2 regions of the Geobacter pickeringii genome follow, and region 1 is predicted to be linked to the other one. Evidence: riboswitches for the same ligand, from Rfam matches in the RefSeq annotation. Region 1 holds a riboswitch; the other holds the start of a gene.
The links. A riboswitch is a leader RNA that binds a small molecule or an ion and turns the genes downstream of it on or off. The one in region 1 is predicted to bind molybdenum cofactor.
Positions count from the first base shown of each region.

Region 1 (6,407 bases):
CCCGTCTCGGGAAGAAGACCGGCATCCTCACCATCGGCCCGGCCGGCGAGCTGAAAATGACCGCCGCCAACATCTCCGTCAAGGACCCGGACAGCAAGATCCGCAGCCACGGCCGCGGCGGCCTCGGCGCCGTCATGGGTTCCAAGAAGATCAAGTTCATCACCATCGACGACCAGGGTGCTCCCAAGGTTCCCATCGCCGATCCGGAGAAGTTCAAGACCGCCGCCCGGGCCTTCGCCAAGGCGCTCCTGGATCACCCGGTGAGCGGCGAGGGACTCCCCACCTACGGCACCAACGTCCTGGTGAACATCCTCCACGAGGCGGGGGGGCTGCCGACCCGCAACTTCACCGCGGGCCAGTTCGACGGCCACGACAAGATCTCCGGCGAGACCATGCACGACACCATCGTCGCCCGCGGCGGCAAGCCGAAGCACGGCTGCCACGCCGGCTGCATCATCCAGTGCTCCCAGGTCTACCACGACAAGGAGGGGAAATACGTCACCTCCGGCTTCGAGTACGAGACCATCTGGGGGCTCGGCGCCGACTGCTGCATCGACGACCTGGACGACATCGCCGTGGCCGACAACCTCATGGACGACATCGGCATCGACTCCATCGAGACCGCCGTCATGTTCGGCGTGGCCATGGAGGCCGGCATCCTCCCCTTCGGCGACAGCAAGGGGATCATTCGCATCCTCACGGAGGAAATCGGCAGGGGGACCCCCCTCGGCCGGATCCTCGGCGGCGGGGCGGGCGCCGTCGGCAGGGCCTACGGCGTCACCCGGGTGCCGGTGGTGAAGAACCAGGGGATTCCGGCCTACGACCCCCGTTCGGTGAAGGGGATCGGCATCACCTACGCCACCAGCACCATGGGGGCCGACCACACCGCCGGCTACACCATCGCCACCAACATCCTCAACGTCGGCGGCTTCGTGGACCCGCTGAAGAAGGAGGGGCAGGTGGAGCTCTCCCGCAACCTCCAGATCGCCACGGCGGCGGTGGACTCCACCGGCATGTGCATCTTCGTCGCCTTCCCGGCCCTGGACATCCCGGAGTGCCTCCCGGCCCTGATCGACATGATCAACGCCCGCTTCGGCATCAACCTCACCGGCGACGATGTGACCAACCTCGGCAAGCATATCCTGAAGGTGGAGCACCAGTTCAACATCGAGGCCGGGTTCACCAAGGAGCACGACCGCCTGCCGGAGTTTTTCAGGCTCGAGCCGGTGGCCCCCCACAACGCGGTGTGGGACTTCACCGACGCAGAGATCGACGAGTTCTGGAACTTCTAACCCCCTCCCCCCTCTCCCGCAGGGCGAGGGGGTAACAGTAAAAAATCAGCCCCCCGGCTATCGAGGTAAAAGCCATGGAGATCACCGTAAAACTTTTCGCCATGTTCCGTGTCGGGCGTTTTGCCGCGACAACCAATAAGTACCGGGACGGAATCACCCCGGCAGACATCGCCGGCGAGCTGAAGATCCCGGAACGGGAGGTCGGCATCGTGCTGGTCAACAGCCGGCATGCCAAGCTCGATCATCGGCTGTTCGACGGCGACATCCTGTCGCTCTTCCCCCTGGTGGGAGGGGGGTAGCGCCATGGATCTCCACGACTTCATCACGGCAGCGGCCACGGCGGACCTTCTCCCCTGGGCGGCCCAGGCGACGGCAGCCGCGCGGTTCGGCCTCACCGTCGGCCAGGTGGAGGAGGCGGCCCTCGCCCGTGGCCTCATGCCGGCCCGCTACCAGCGCAACCGCCAGACCATCACCGTGGAAAAGCAGCTGCGCCTGTTCCGCAGCCGGGCGGTCATCATCGGCAGCGGCGGCCTGGGGGGGTACCTGGTGGAGGAACTGGCCCGTCTCGGAGTCGGAAACCTGGTGGTTATTGATCCCGACATCTTCGAGGAGCATAACCTGAACCGCCAGATCCTCTCCTCCCCCGCCCTCCTCGGCCGGCCCAAGGCGGCGGTCGCCGCGGCCCGGGTGGCCGAGATCAACCCCGCCGTCACCGTCACCGCGCGCCAGGAGGCGTTCTCCCGCGACAACGGCCACGAACTGCTTGCCGGCGCCCAGATCGTGATGGACGGCCTCGACAGCATCGCCACCCGCCTGGAGCTGGCGGAGAGCTGCCGCACGCTCTCCATCCCCCTGGTACACGGCGCCATCGGCGGCTGGTACGGACAGGTCGCCTCCCAACTTCCGGGGGACGACCTCTCGCCCTACCTCTTCGGCGGCTGGTCGGAGCCGAAAGGGGTGGAAACGCGGCTCGGCAACCCCTCGTTCACCCCGGCCACGGTGGCGAGCCTCCAGGTGGCCGAGGCGTGCAAGATCCTCCTGGGGGAAGGCGAATCGCTCCGCAACCGGATGATCTTCATGAACCTTCTCGACATGGAATTCAGCGAGGTGCCGCTCGAACCGGCGCCGGCGGCGGTGGGGGCGTGAGGCCACCCTGCGATGCAACCCACCGTCGATAGTGGCATTTCCCAGTTTTGAATTGACAGGGCGCGCCGAAGACGGCATAAGCAGGATTCATAGAAAATCAATTAATTTCATTCTCCGAGCCGTCACACCTACCGGGCACCAGCCCCACGGTCTGCGGCCAACGGGTGCCGCTGGAAACGGCGGGGCCTCCCTTCTGGAAAGGAGAACGCTTGATACGCCTTCGTGGGGTATGGGGCCTCTTTCCATCTGGGAGAGAGGCCCTTTTTTCGGCCGTCGGCAGACGATCCTTCGCCGGTCACGGCTTCCGCTGCTTCAAGAAACTGAAAACAATGGTATAGTTCCAACCGCGGGAGACACCATCATGATCTGCGTGACCTCGACCCCCATCAATCCTTCGGAGCTCTATGACGCCATCGGGAAGGACCGTTCCGGATCGGTGGTGTTTCACTACGCGGTGGTCAAGGAAGCCAACGGCGACCGGCCGACCACCTGCATCGACTACCGGGCTGAGGGGGACACCGAGGGAGAACTGGCAGTAATTGCCGCCGAGCTCCAGGGGAAGTGGACGCTGGAAGACGTGCTCCTGGTCCGGCGGACCGGCCGCCTCCGGGTGGGGGAGATCATCTCCCTGGTGGCAGCCAGCTCCCCCAACAGCTCCGATGCCTTTGGCGCATGCCAGGACGGCATCGCCCGGCTCAAAAAAATGACAACCATCAAGAAGGAAGAACAACGCGACTGAGAAGATACGGAGGTTTCATGAAATCGCTACGCACCCTATTCCTCTCCATCGTCACGCTGGTGGTCCTCTGCGGCGCGGCCTCTGCGGAAGAGCGCCTCAAGATGTCCACCACCACCTCCACCCAGGACTCGGGACTCCTGTCGGTGCTCCTTCCACCCTTCGAGCAGAAGAACCACTGCAAGGTGGACGTGGTGGCCGTCGGCACCGGACAGGCGCTGAAGCTCGGCGAGGCGGGGGACGTGGACGTGGTCTTCGTCCATGCCCGCAAGCTGGAGGACAAGTTCGTGGCCGACGGCTTCGGCGTGAACCGCCGGGATGTCATGTACAACGACTTCGTCATCATCGGTCCGAAGAGCGACCCGGCCGGCATCGCCACGGCGAAGACCGCGGCCGAGGCGCTGAAGCTCATCGCCGCAAAGGGGGCCACCTTCATCTCCCGGGGGGACAAGTCGGGGACCCACATCAAGGAGAAGGAGCTGTGGCAGGCCGCCGGCGTCCAGCCGAAGGGGGGATGGTACATCGAGGCGGGCCAAGGAATGGGGCCGGTCATTACCATGGCGACCGAGCGGCAGGGGTACACCTTGGCCGACCGCGGGACCTACAACGCCTACAAGGGAAAGAAGACCGATCTCGTCATTGCCTTCCAGGGGGAGAAGGGACTCTTCAATCCCTACGGGGTCATTGCCGTGAACCCGAAGAAGTTCCCCCACGTGAAGCATGACCTGGCCATGAAATTCATCGACTACGTCACCGGCCCCGAGGGGCAGAAGATCATCACCGGCTACAAGGCCCACGGCGAGCCAGTCTTCTTCGTCTACAAGAAGTAGGGAGCAGGGGTGGCGTTTCTTTCCGACACCTTCCGCACCGCCCTCGACCTGATCGCCTCCCTCGACCCGGAGGTGCTCAACGCCGTTTCGACGTCACTGAGCGTGGCCCTCTGGTCGATCCTCTTCGCCACCCTGGCCGGCGTGCCGGTCGGGGTGGCCGTCGGGATCACCGAGTTCACCGGCAGGCGCGCGGTCATCACGCTGCTCAACACCCTCATGGCGCTGCCGACGGTGGTGGTGGGGCTGGCGGTCTACGGCATCATCAGCCGGCAGGGCCCCCTGGGGGAACTGGGAATCCTCTTCACCCCCAAGGCGATGGTTATCGGCCAGACCATCCTCGCCATCCCGATCGTAGCCAACTACACCCTGGGGACCGTCAAGGGGGCCGATCCCCGCATCGTCCCCACCGCCCTCACCCTGGGGGCGGGTCCCTTCCAGAGCGTCCGCCTGCTGGTGCGGGAGCTCCGCTTCGGGATCATGGCGGCGGTCATCGCCGGCTTCGGACGGGTGGTGGCGGAGGTGGGGGTGGCGATGATGCTCGGCGGGAACATCCGCGGCTACACCCGGACCATGACCACCGCCATCGCCATGGAGACCGGCAAGGGGGAATTCGCCCTGGGGCTCGCCCTCGGGCTCATCCTGATGGGGGTGGCGCTCCTCGTGAACCTCTTCCTCAACCTCCTCCAGCAGAGGTGACCGCCATGCCCCCCCTCTACCGCCTGAACGCCATCCGCAAAAAGCACGGGGAACGCACCGTCCTCGCCATCGACGACCTTGCGCTCGCCGCGGGAAAACTCTACACTCTTACCGGGGCCAACGGCTCGGGGAAGACCACCCTCCTCACCCTTCTCGCCTTCCTCGATCCCCCCACGTCCGGGGAGCTCCATTTCGGCGGCGAACCGGTCCGCTGGACCAACGGAACGCTTCTCCCCCTGCGCCGGCAGGTGACGCTGCTGCACCAGTCGCCGTACCTCTTCAACGGCAGCGTCTTCGCCAACGTCGCCTTCGGGCTGAAGGTGCGGGGGATCCGGGGAGACGAGCGGCGCCGGCGGGTGGAGGAGGCCCTGGCCCTCGTGGGGCTGACTGGGTTCGACCACCGCCGCGCGCGGGAACTCTCCGGCGGCGAGTGCCAGCGGGTCGCCATGGCCCGCGCCCTGGTGCTGAAGCCGACGGTGCTCCTGCTGGACGAGCCCCTGGCCAACGTGGACCGGGAAACCTGCGAGCTCCTCGAACGGGTCATCGTCTCGCTTCCCGGCAGTGGAACCACGGTCATCATGACCACCCACGACCCGGAGCATCCCGGCCGCCTCGGGGGGGAGCGGCTCCACCTGGTGGGGGGAGAGTTCGCCTGACCGGCCGGATAATCGGCAGTCGAACACTGCCTTCACTCGTACTAATGGCCTATTTCTGTAATTCTAGGCTCATTTCGCTGCAGCCGATCAACTCACCCTGCGGGTTCGGACAGGATCGACTGCGGACGCTACATTTCGCCAAGAATTACGACGAAATATGCCTCATGTACTCCCTGCGACAGTGTTCGACTGCCGCATCACGTTCATCGACAAAGGAGTCCGCAAGCCGTGCCAACCTTTGAGGAAGCCCGCCGCATCATCCTCGGCCGCGTCGCCCCCCTGGGGGTCGAGCGGGTCGGGGTGCTGGAATCCCTCGGCCGCGTCATCGCTGAGGATATCGTCGCGCCTTGGGAGATGCCTCTCTGCGACAACTCGGCCATGGACGGCTTTGCCGTGCGCGCCGCCGACTGCACCGTCACCCCCCTCTCCCTGAAGGTGACGGGATACATCCCGGCCGGCGGCGAGGTCTGCGGCGCCGTGGAGCCGGGGTGCGCCATCCGGATCATGACCGGGGCCCCCCTCCCCCCCGGCTGCGACGCCGTGGTCCCCGTGGAGGAGACCGAAGGGAGCGGCGAGACCGTGACGGTGACCGCCCCGGTCTCCCCCCGTCAGCATATCCGCTTCAAGGGGGAGGACGTGGCGACCGGCGAGGTGATCATCCCGGCCGGCACCCTCATCCGCCCCCCCGAGATCAGCATGCTCGCCTCCTTCGGCAAGGCGATCGTCCCGGTCTACCGCAGGGCGCGGGTCGCCATCCTCTCCACCGGTGACGAACTGATCGAGCTGGGAGAGCCGCCGGTGCCGGGAAAAATCGTCAACTCCAACACCCTGTCGCTGGCGGCCGCCGTCCGCGAATGCGGCGCCGAACCGGTCATCCTCGGCATCGCCCGCGACAACCGGGAGAGCCACCGGGAAAAGATGACCGAGGGGCTCCGGGCCGATGCCCTCATCACCTCCGCCGGGGTCTCCGCCGGCGACCGGGACCTGGTCCGCGACGTCCTGGCCGAACTGGGGGTGGAGCAGGTCTTCTGGAAGATCGACATCAAGCCGG
Region 1 covers NZ_CP009788.1:985,481-991,887, reverse strand. The annotation lists gene GPICK_RS04560 (aldehyde ferredoxin oxidoreductase family protein) at 1-1,292, shown strand, start outside; gene GPICK_RS04555 (MoaD/ThiS family protein) at 1,367-1,591, shown strand; gene GPICK_RS04550 (HesA/MoeB/ThiF family protein) at 1,596-2,438, shown strand; molybdenum cofactor riboswitch at 2,539-2,659, shown strand; gene GPICK_RS04545 (molybdenum cofactor biosynthesis protein MoaE) at 2,800-3,177, shown strand; gene GPICK_RS04540 (substrate-binding domain-containing protein) at 3,195-4,004, shown strand; gene GPICK_RS04535 (ABC transporter permease) at 4,014-4,700, shown strand; gene GPICK_RS04530 (ATP-binding cassette domain-containing protein) at 4,706-5,356, shown strand; gene GPICK_RS04525 (molybdopterin molybdotransferase MoeA) at 5,585-6,407, shown strand, end outside.

Region 2 (6,407 bases), 480 kb from region 1:
CTACGACTTGGGGTGGACCGGCTTCGAGCGGATGGTGGGGCAGACCGGCCGCACCGTCACCCCCCGCTTCTACCTGGCGCTGGGGATCTCCGGCTCCATGCACCACGTGGGGGGGATCAAGGATTCCCGCCGGATCATCTCCATCAACAGCGACGCAAAGGCTCCCATCTTCGCCAACTCCGACGAGGGGTTCGTGGCTGACCTGAAGGAGGTGCTGCCGCGCCTCCTGGATCGGGCCAGATCGGAAGTCGGAGGTACACCGTGAGCAGTGCATACTCATTCGATGCGATCGTCGTCGGGGCCGGGCCGGCCGGCTCCTCCGCCGCCCTCACCATGGCCCGGGCCGGCCTGAAGGTGGCCCTGGTGGAACGGGGGACGTTCCCCGGCGAGAAGAACATGTTCGGCGGGGTGCTCCACCGTCTCCCCTCCCTGGAAGAGGTCTTCCCGGACTTCTGGGAACGGGCCCCCCTGGAGCGCCACATCGTCAAGAAGGGGGTCACCTTCATGACCGGCGACTCCACCTTCTCCACCACCATCGAGGCCGGGAACTTCGACCGCCCCCCCTACAACGGCTACACCATCTTCCGCCCCCGGTTCGACCGCTGGCTGGCGGAAGAAGCGGTCAAGGCCGGCGCCACCCTCATCACCCGGGCCACGGTGGATGAGTTGGTGATCCGCAACGGCCAGGTGGCCGGGGTCACCATCCTGGACCGCAGGGGCGAACTGACCGCCCCGGTGGTGGTGGCGGCGGACGGCGTCCTCTCCTTCACCGCCAAAAAGGCGGGGCTCCGCCAGCCCACCTTCGACCCGGGCCAGATGGCTGTCGGCGTCAAGGCCCTCATCGACATGCCCCGGGAGATGATCGACGACCGCTTCGGCCTGGTGCGGGACCAGGGGTTCGCCAACGAATTTGTCGGCGGCACCGGCGGGGTCCGGGGGGGGGGCTTTCTCTACACCAACTACGACTCCCTCTCCATCGGCCTCGTCTTCCACCTGGGGAGCCTGCGGACCAGCGGCAAGACCCCCTACGACCTCCTGAACGCCTTCATGGAGCAGCCCCAGGTGGACAAGATGATCCGGGGCGGGCGGCTCCAGGAGTACTCGGCCCACGTCATCCCCGAGGGAGGATACGCCATGATCCCCGAACTGGTGGGGGACGGCATCATCGTCGCCGGCGATGCGGCGGCGCTCTGCAACGCCACCGGCCTCAACCTGGAGGGAATCAACCTCGCCTCCCACTCCGGTGTCCTGGCCGGCAAGGCGGTTATCGCCGCCCACCAGGCGGGAGATTTCAGCCGGCGCGGGCTCCAGGTGTACCGGCAGCTCATGGACGACAGCTACGTCATCAAGGACCTGAAGCTCTACCGGAAGGCGCCCCACATGCTCCACAACGACCGGATCTACAACGAATACCCGGAACTGGTCTGCGGCATGATGGAGTACATCTACCGCATCGACGGCGCGCCCAAGGAAAACCTCTCCAAGCTGTTCCTGAAGACGGCCAGGGAGAAGGTGGGGCTCAAGAACCTGGCAGCCGACGCCTTCAGCGCATGGAGAGCCCTATGAACATCGACGAGATCTTTGACTTCACCAGCTTCACCATCGACCGGGAGCCCCACATCGTCCTCGATCCCCAGGTCTGCGTGAACTGCGACAACCGCGGCTGCACCAACTCCTGCCCGGCCCGCTGCTACACCTGGTCGGAGGAGGAGAAGAAGATGACCTTCGTCCACGACGGCTGCCTCGAATGCGGCACCTGCTACGTGGTCTGCCACCGCAACGCCTTCACCCGCTGGCGCTATCCGAGAGGGGGGTTCGGCGTAGCGTACCGGATGACTTAGGAGATTTCAGATATGCCCTACAACAACCTTCACATCCTCGTCCTCCTCCGGGAGATCGCCGACCCCCGCCCCCCCGCGCGGGTAACGACGCGGGGCGCCGGCATCGGCGACCGGGGGCTGCGGCGCCTCCCCAACCCGGCCGACCTCGTCGCCCTGGAGGAGGCCCTGCGGCTCAAGGATTCCCTCGGCGCCACCGTGACGGCCCTGGCAGTGGGCCCCGAGCGCCTCGACGACACCCTCCGCCTCGCCTTCTCCCTGGGGGCTGACCGTGGCATCCGCTTCTGGGATCACGGCGTGGAGGGTGGCGATGCCGCAGCCGATGCCCGCATCCTGGCCCGCATCGTGGGGATTCTCTCCCCTTCCCTCGTCTTCACAGGCAACCGGATGCAGGACCGGGGCGACGATCCGGTGCCGGCCCTGGCTGCCGCCACCGCCGGCATCCCCTGTGTCACCGCCGCCGTTTCGGTTCTCCCCGTGGAGAACGGAGTCGAGGCCCTGCGCAAGGGTGACCGGGGCTCCCGCCAGAGGGTCCGGGCGCCGTTCCCCTGCACGGTCCTCTTCGACGAGGGACACACCCCCCGCTATCCCTCCCTTGAGGCGGTCACCCGCTCCCTCGCCTTAAGCATCGAAGAGTGGGAACTGGCCGACCTGGGGATTCCCTTCTGGGAGGTGGGGGCCACCGGCTCCCGCCTGGCGACGGCCGAATTCTCCGCCCCCCGTCCCGATCCGGTGCGGGTCGTAACCCCGGACCCGACGCTCCCCGCCTTCGAGCGGATACTCTCCCTCCTCTCGGGGGGGATCAAGGCCCGGGAAGGGAAAACGCACCAGCTCACCGCCGATGAGACGGCGACGAAACTCTGGCAGATCTTCCGCGAGGAGGGACTTGCACAATGAACTATCGCCTGGCGCAGCATGTGGAGCTGGTGGAACGCGAAGGGGAGCACTTCCTCATGGCAAAGACTCCCCTCTGCGTCGTGCGACTGAACGCCCCGCTCATGGAGCTCGTCAGGCGCGCCCGGGAAGGGGCCATCACCGCCGCGACCCCGGCGGAGACCGCTGTGCTGGAACAGCTGGTGGCAAAGGGATTTGTGGAGAGGGACCGGCAAGTCTCTGAAGAGCACTCGGACCTTCCCAGCGTCAGCATCGTCATACCGGTGAAGGACCGGGCCGGAGAGCTCGGGCGCTGTCTGGCCTCCCTCAACGGCCTGAACTATCCCAAGGAACTCCTCCAGATAATCGTGGTGGACGACGGGAGCAGCGACGACTCGGCAGAGGTGGCGCGCCGGGCCGGAGCCCGGGTTGTCCCTTCAGGGGGCACGGGCCGGGGGCCGGCCGCGGCCCGCAATGAGGGGGCCGTGGCCGCCCGGGGGGATATCCTCGCCTTCATCGATTCCGACTGCACCGCCTCCAGGGAGTGGCTCATGGAGCTGATACCGGCGTTCAACGATCACCGGACCGCGGCGGTGGGGGGGCTCGTGGACGGCATGTGCACCGAATCAGCCGTGGACCGCTACGAGGCGGTCATGTCGAGCCTCTCCCTCGGCTCCCGGGAGCGCACGGGAAGCGGCGGAGACGACACCTTCTACCTGCCGAGCTGCAACCTCCTGATGCGCCGCCTCGCCTTCCGGAGCGTGGACGGTTTCGACGACTCCATGCACGTGGGGGAGGACGTGGACCTGACCTGGCGCCTGCGGGACCATGGCTGGACCATCACCTACCTCCCGGCGGGAAGGGTCTTCCACGAGCACCGGAGCACCCTCCGCTCGTTCATGTCCCGCCGGTTCGACTACGGCACCTCCGAGGGGATGCTCCAGATCCTCCATCCCCAGCGGCGGAAGCGGATGGTCGTCCCCCCCCTCCTGGCTCTCCTCCTGGCCCTGTGCGCCATGGCCCCCTTCACCGGCTGGTGGACGCTCCTGATGGCAGCCGGAGTCCTCGCAACGGACGCAACGGCCGTGAGGTTCAGGATGGCACGCCGCAACATCCCCATCGGACTGGGCGCGCTCATCTCCGGCCGGCTCCGGGCCCTGGGAAGCCTCGTCTACTACCTCTGCTACCACCTGGTGCGCTACTACTCGATTCCCCTCGTGTCCCTCGCACTGGTGGTGCCCCTCTTCTGGCTGGTTCCCTTCGGCGCCCTCCTCTGCGCGGCCAAGGTGGACCATGCCATCAGGAAACCGAGGCTGTCGTTCGTCCCTTTTGCCGGCATCTACTTCCTTGAACAGGTGGCCTACGGGGCCGGCGCCTTCTGGGGATGCCTGAGCCGGAGATGCTTCGCCTCCTATCGGGTGGTCATCCTCCGGCAGATGGAGGCGTCGGGGTAAGAGTCGGAAATAATGCCTTCTCCGAGCCTGCCTGCCTGCGGGGATAACTGGTATCCCATGGCGTCAGGCCAATGGGTTTTGCTGGAAACGGCAAGGCCTCCCTTTGGAAAGGAGAATTATCGTGGTTCGCCAAAACCACACAATTCAATAAAGGGAAAGGAGTATCGGTATGGACAGAATCGCGCGGATTGACATGGGGGCAGCGGGTGGTCCCAAGGTGACCTTCGAGGAGGTTGGCGAGTATGCCGGTTTGGGCGGCCGTGCCTTAACGTCGCTCGTCATCGCCACGGAGGTGCATCCCCTCTGTCATCCCTTGGGAGCGGAAAACAAGCTGATCTTTGCCCCGGGAATGCTCTCCGGCACCACCGGCTCCATGACCGGCCGCCTCTCGGTGGGGTGCAAGAGCCCCCTGACCGGCACCATCAAGGAGTCCAACGCCGGCGGCCAGGCGGCCCAGGTGCTAGCCCGGATCGGCTATGCCGCGGTCATCCTGGAGGGGAAACCTGCCGGTGACGACCTCTACAAGATCATCATCAACAAGGACGGCATCACGGTGGAGGTGGACAACAGCCTGCAGTTGATGGACAACTACCCCCTCGTTGAGAAACTGCGGAAGGAATACGGCGACAAGGTTGCCTACATCACCATCGGCTCGGCCGGTGAGCGGCAGCTCCTGGCCGCCTCCATCGCCTGCACCGACCCGGAGCTGCGCCCCACCCGCCACTGCGGCCGCGGCGGCGTCGGCGCGGTCATGGGTGCCAAGCGGGTGAAGGCGATCATCCTAGACGACGCCGGCATGAAGATGCGTCCGGCCAAGGAGCCGGAGAAGTTCCGGGACGCCAACCGCAAGTTCGTGGAGGGGCTCCGCAAGCACCCGGTCACCGGCGAGGGGCTCCCGGCCTACGGCACCAACGTCCTCACCAACGTCCTCAACGAGGCGGGGGGCTATCCGACCCGCAACTTCAAGGGGGGTGTCTTTGAAGGGTCCGCCAAGCTTTCCGGCGAGGCCCAGGCCGAGCTGGAGGTCAAGCGGGGGGGGACCGCCACCCACGGCTGCCACCGCGGCTGCGTCATCCAGTGCTCCGGCATCTTCAACGACAAAGACGGCAACTACGTCACCAAGCAGCCCGAGTACGAGACGGTCTGGTCCCACGGTGGTCACTGCGGCATCGACGATCTCGATACCGTGGCAAAACTGGACTACATGGATGACAATTTCGGTCTCGACACCATCGAGATGGGGGTCACCATCGGCGTGGCCATGGATGCGGGGCTGGCGGAGTTCGGCGACCGCGAAGCGGCCATCAGGCTCATGGAGGAAGTGGGCAAGGGTACGCCCCTGGGACGCGTGCTCGGCTGCGGCGCCGAGATCACCGGCAAGGTCTTCGGCGTGGAGAAGGTGCCGGTGGTGAAGGGGCAGGCGCTTCCCGCCTACGACCCACGCCCCATCCAGGGGATCGGCGTCACCTACGCCACCACCACCCAGGGGGCCGACCATACCGCCGGCTATGCCATCGCCACCAATATCCTGAAAGTCGGCGGGGACGTGGATCCGCTCAAGACCGAGGGGCAGGTGGAGTTGTCGCGGAACCTCCAGATCGCCACCGCCGCCATCGACTCCACCGGCATGTGCCTCTTCATCGCCTTCGCCATCATGGATCAGCCGGAGACCTTCCAGGCGCTCCTCGACATGCTCGGCGCCTTCTACGGCATCACCATGACCGGCGACGACGTAGTGGCTCTCGGCAAGAAGGTGCTCTCCGCCGAGCGCGACTTCAACAAGCGGGCAGGCTTCACCAAGGAGCACGACCGGCTCCCCCGCTTCTTCTACACCGACCCGATCGCGCCCCACAATCAGACCTTCTCGGTACCGGACGAGGAGCTCGATCAGCTCTTCAACTGGTAGCAGCATGGGGGGCGGACCCGACGGTCCGCTCCCGTCCCGTCAGACAGTCCGAAAAGGGAGACGCCCGGCAATGGAAGCCCCTCTCATACATCTAACCCTGACCCTGCCCTCCTCGCTGATTGGAGAGTTCTTTCCCATCCTTCAGCAGGGCTTTCTCGTCACGGCCCACGTGGGATGCACGCTTCAGCGGCTTCTGTGCCGGCAGTGGGGGATCGCCCCTGACTACGTCGCCACGAGAATCACTACCATCTTCCTCGATTCCAAGGCCACCGACAACGTGGAGACCGCCATCGTGAGGGACGGCGCCACCATCGCCCTGTCCGGGGCCATGCCGGG
Region 2 covers NZ_CP009788.1:1,461,487-1,467,893, reverse strand. The annotation lists gene GPICK_RS06625 (electron transfer flavoprotein subunit alpha/FixB family protein) at 1-265, shown strand, start outside; gene GPICK_RS06620 (FAD-dependent oxidoreductase) at 262-1,566, shown strand; gene GPICK_RS06615 (ferredoxin family protein) at 1,563-1,841, shown strand; gene GPICK_RS06610 (electron transfer flavoprotein subunit beta/FixA family protein) at 1,854-2,735, shown strand; gene mftF (mycofactocin biosynthesis glycosyltransferase MftF) at 2,732-4,165, shown strand; molybdenum cofactor riboswitch at 4,173-4,295, shown strand; gene GPICK_RS06600 (aldehyde ferredoxin oxidoreductase family protein) at 4,335-6,071, shown strand; gene GPICK_RS16615 (hypothetical protein) at 6,142-6,407, shown strand, end outside.
Region 2: linked by a shared signal. The riboswitch ahead of GPICK_RS06600 (aldehyde ferredoxin oxidoreductase family protein) and the one ahead of GPICK_RS04545 (molybdenum cofactor biosynthesis protein MoaE) in region 1 are both predicted to bind molybdenum cofactor.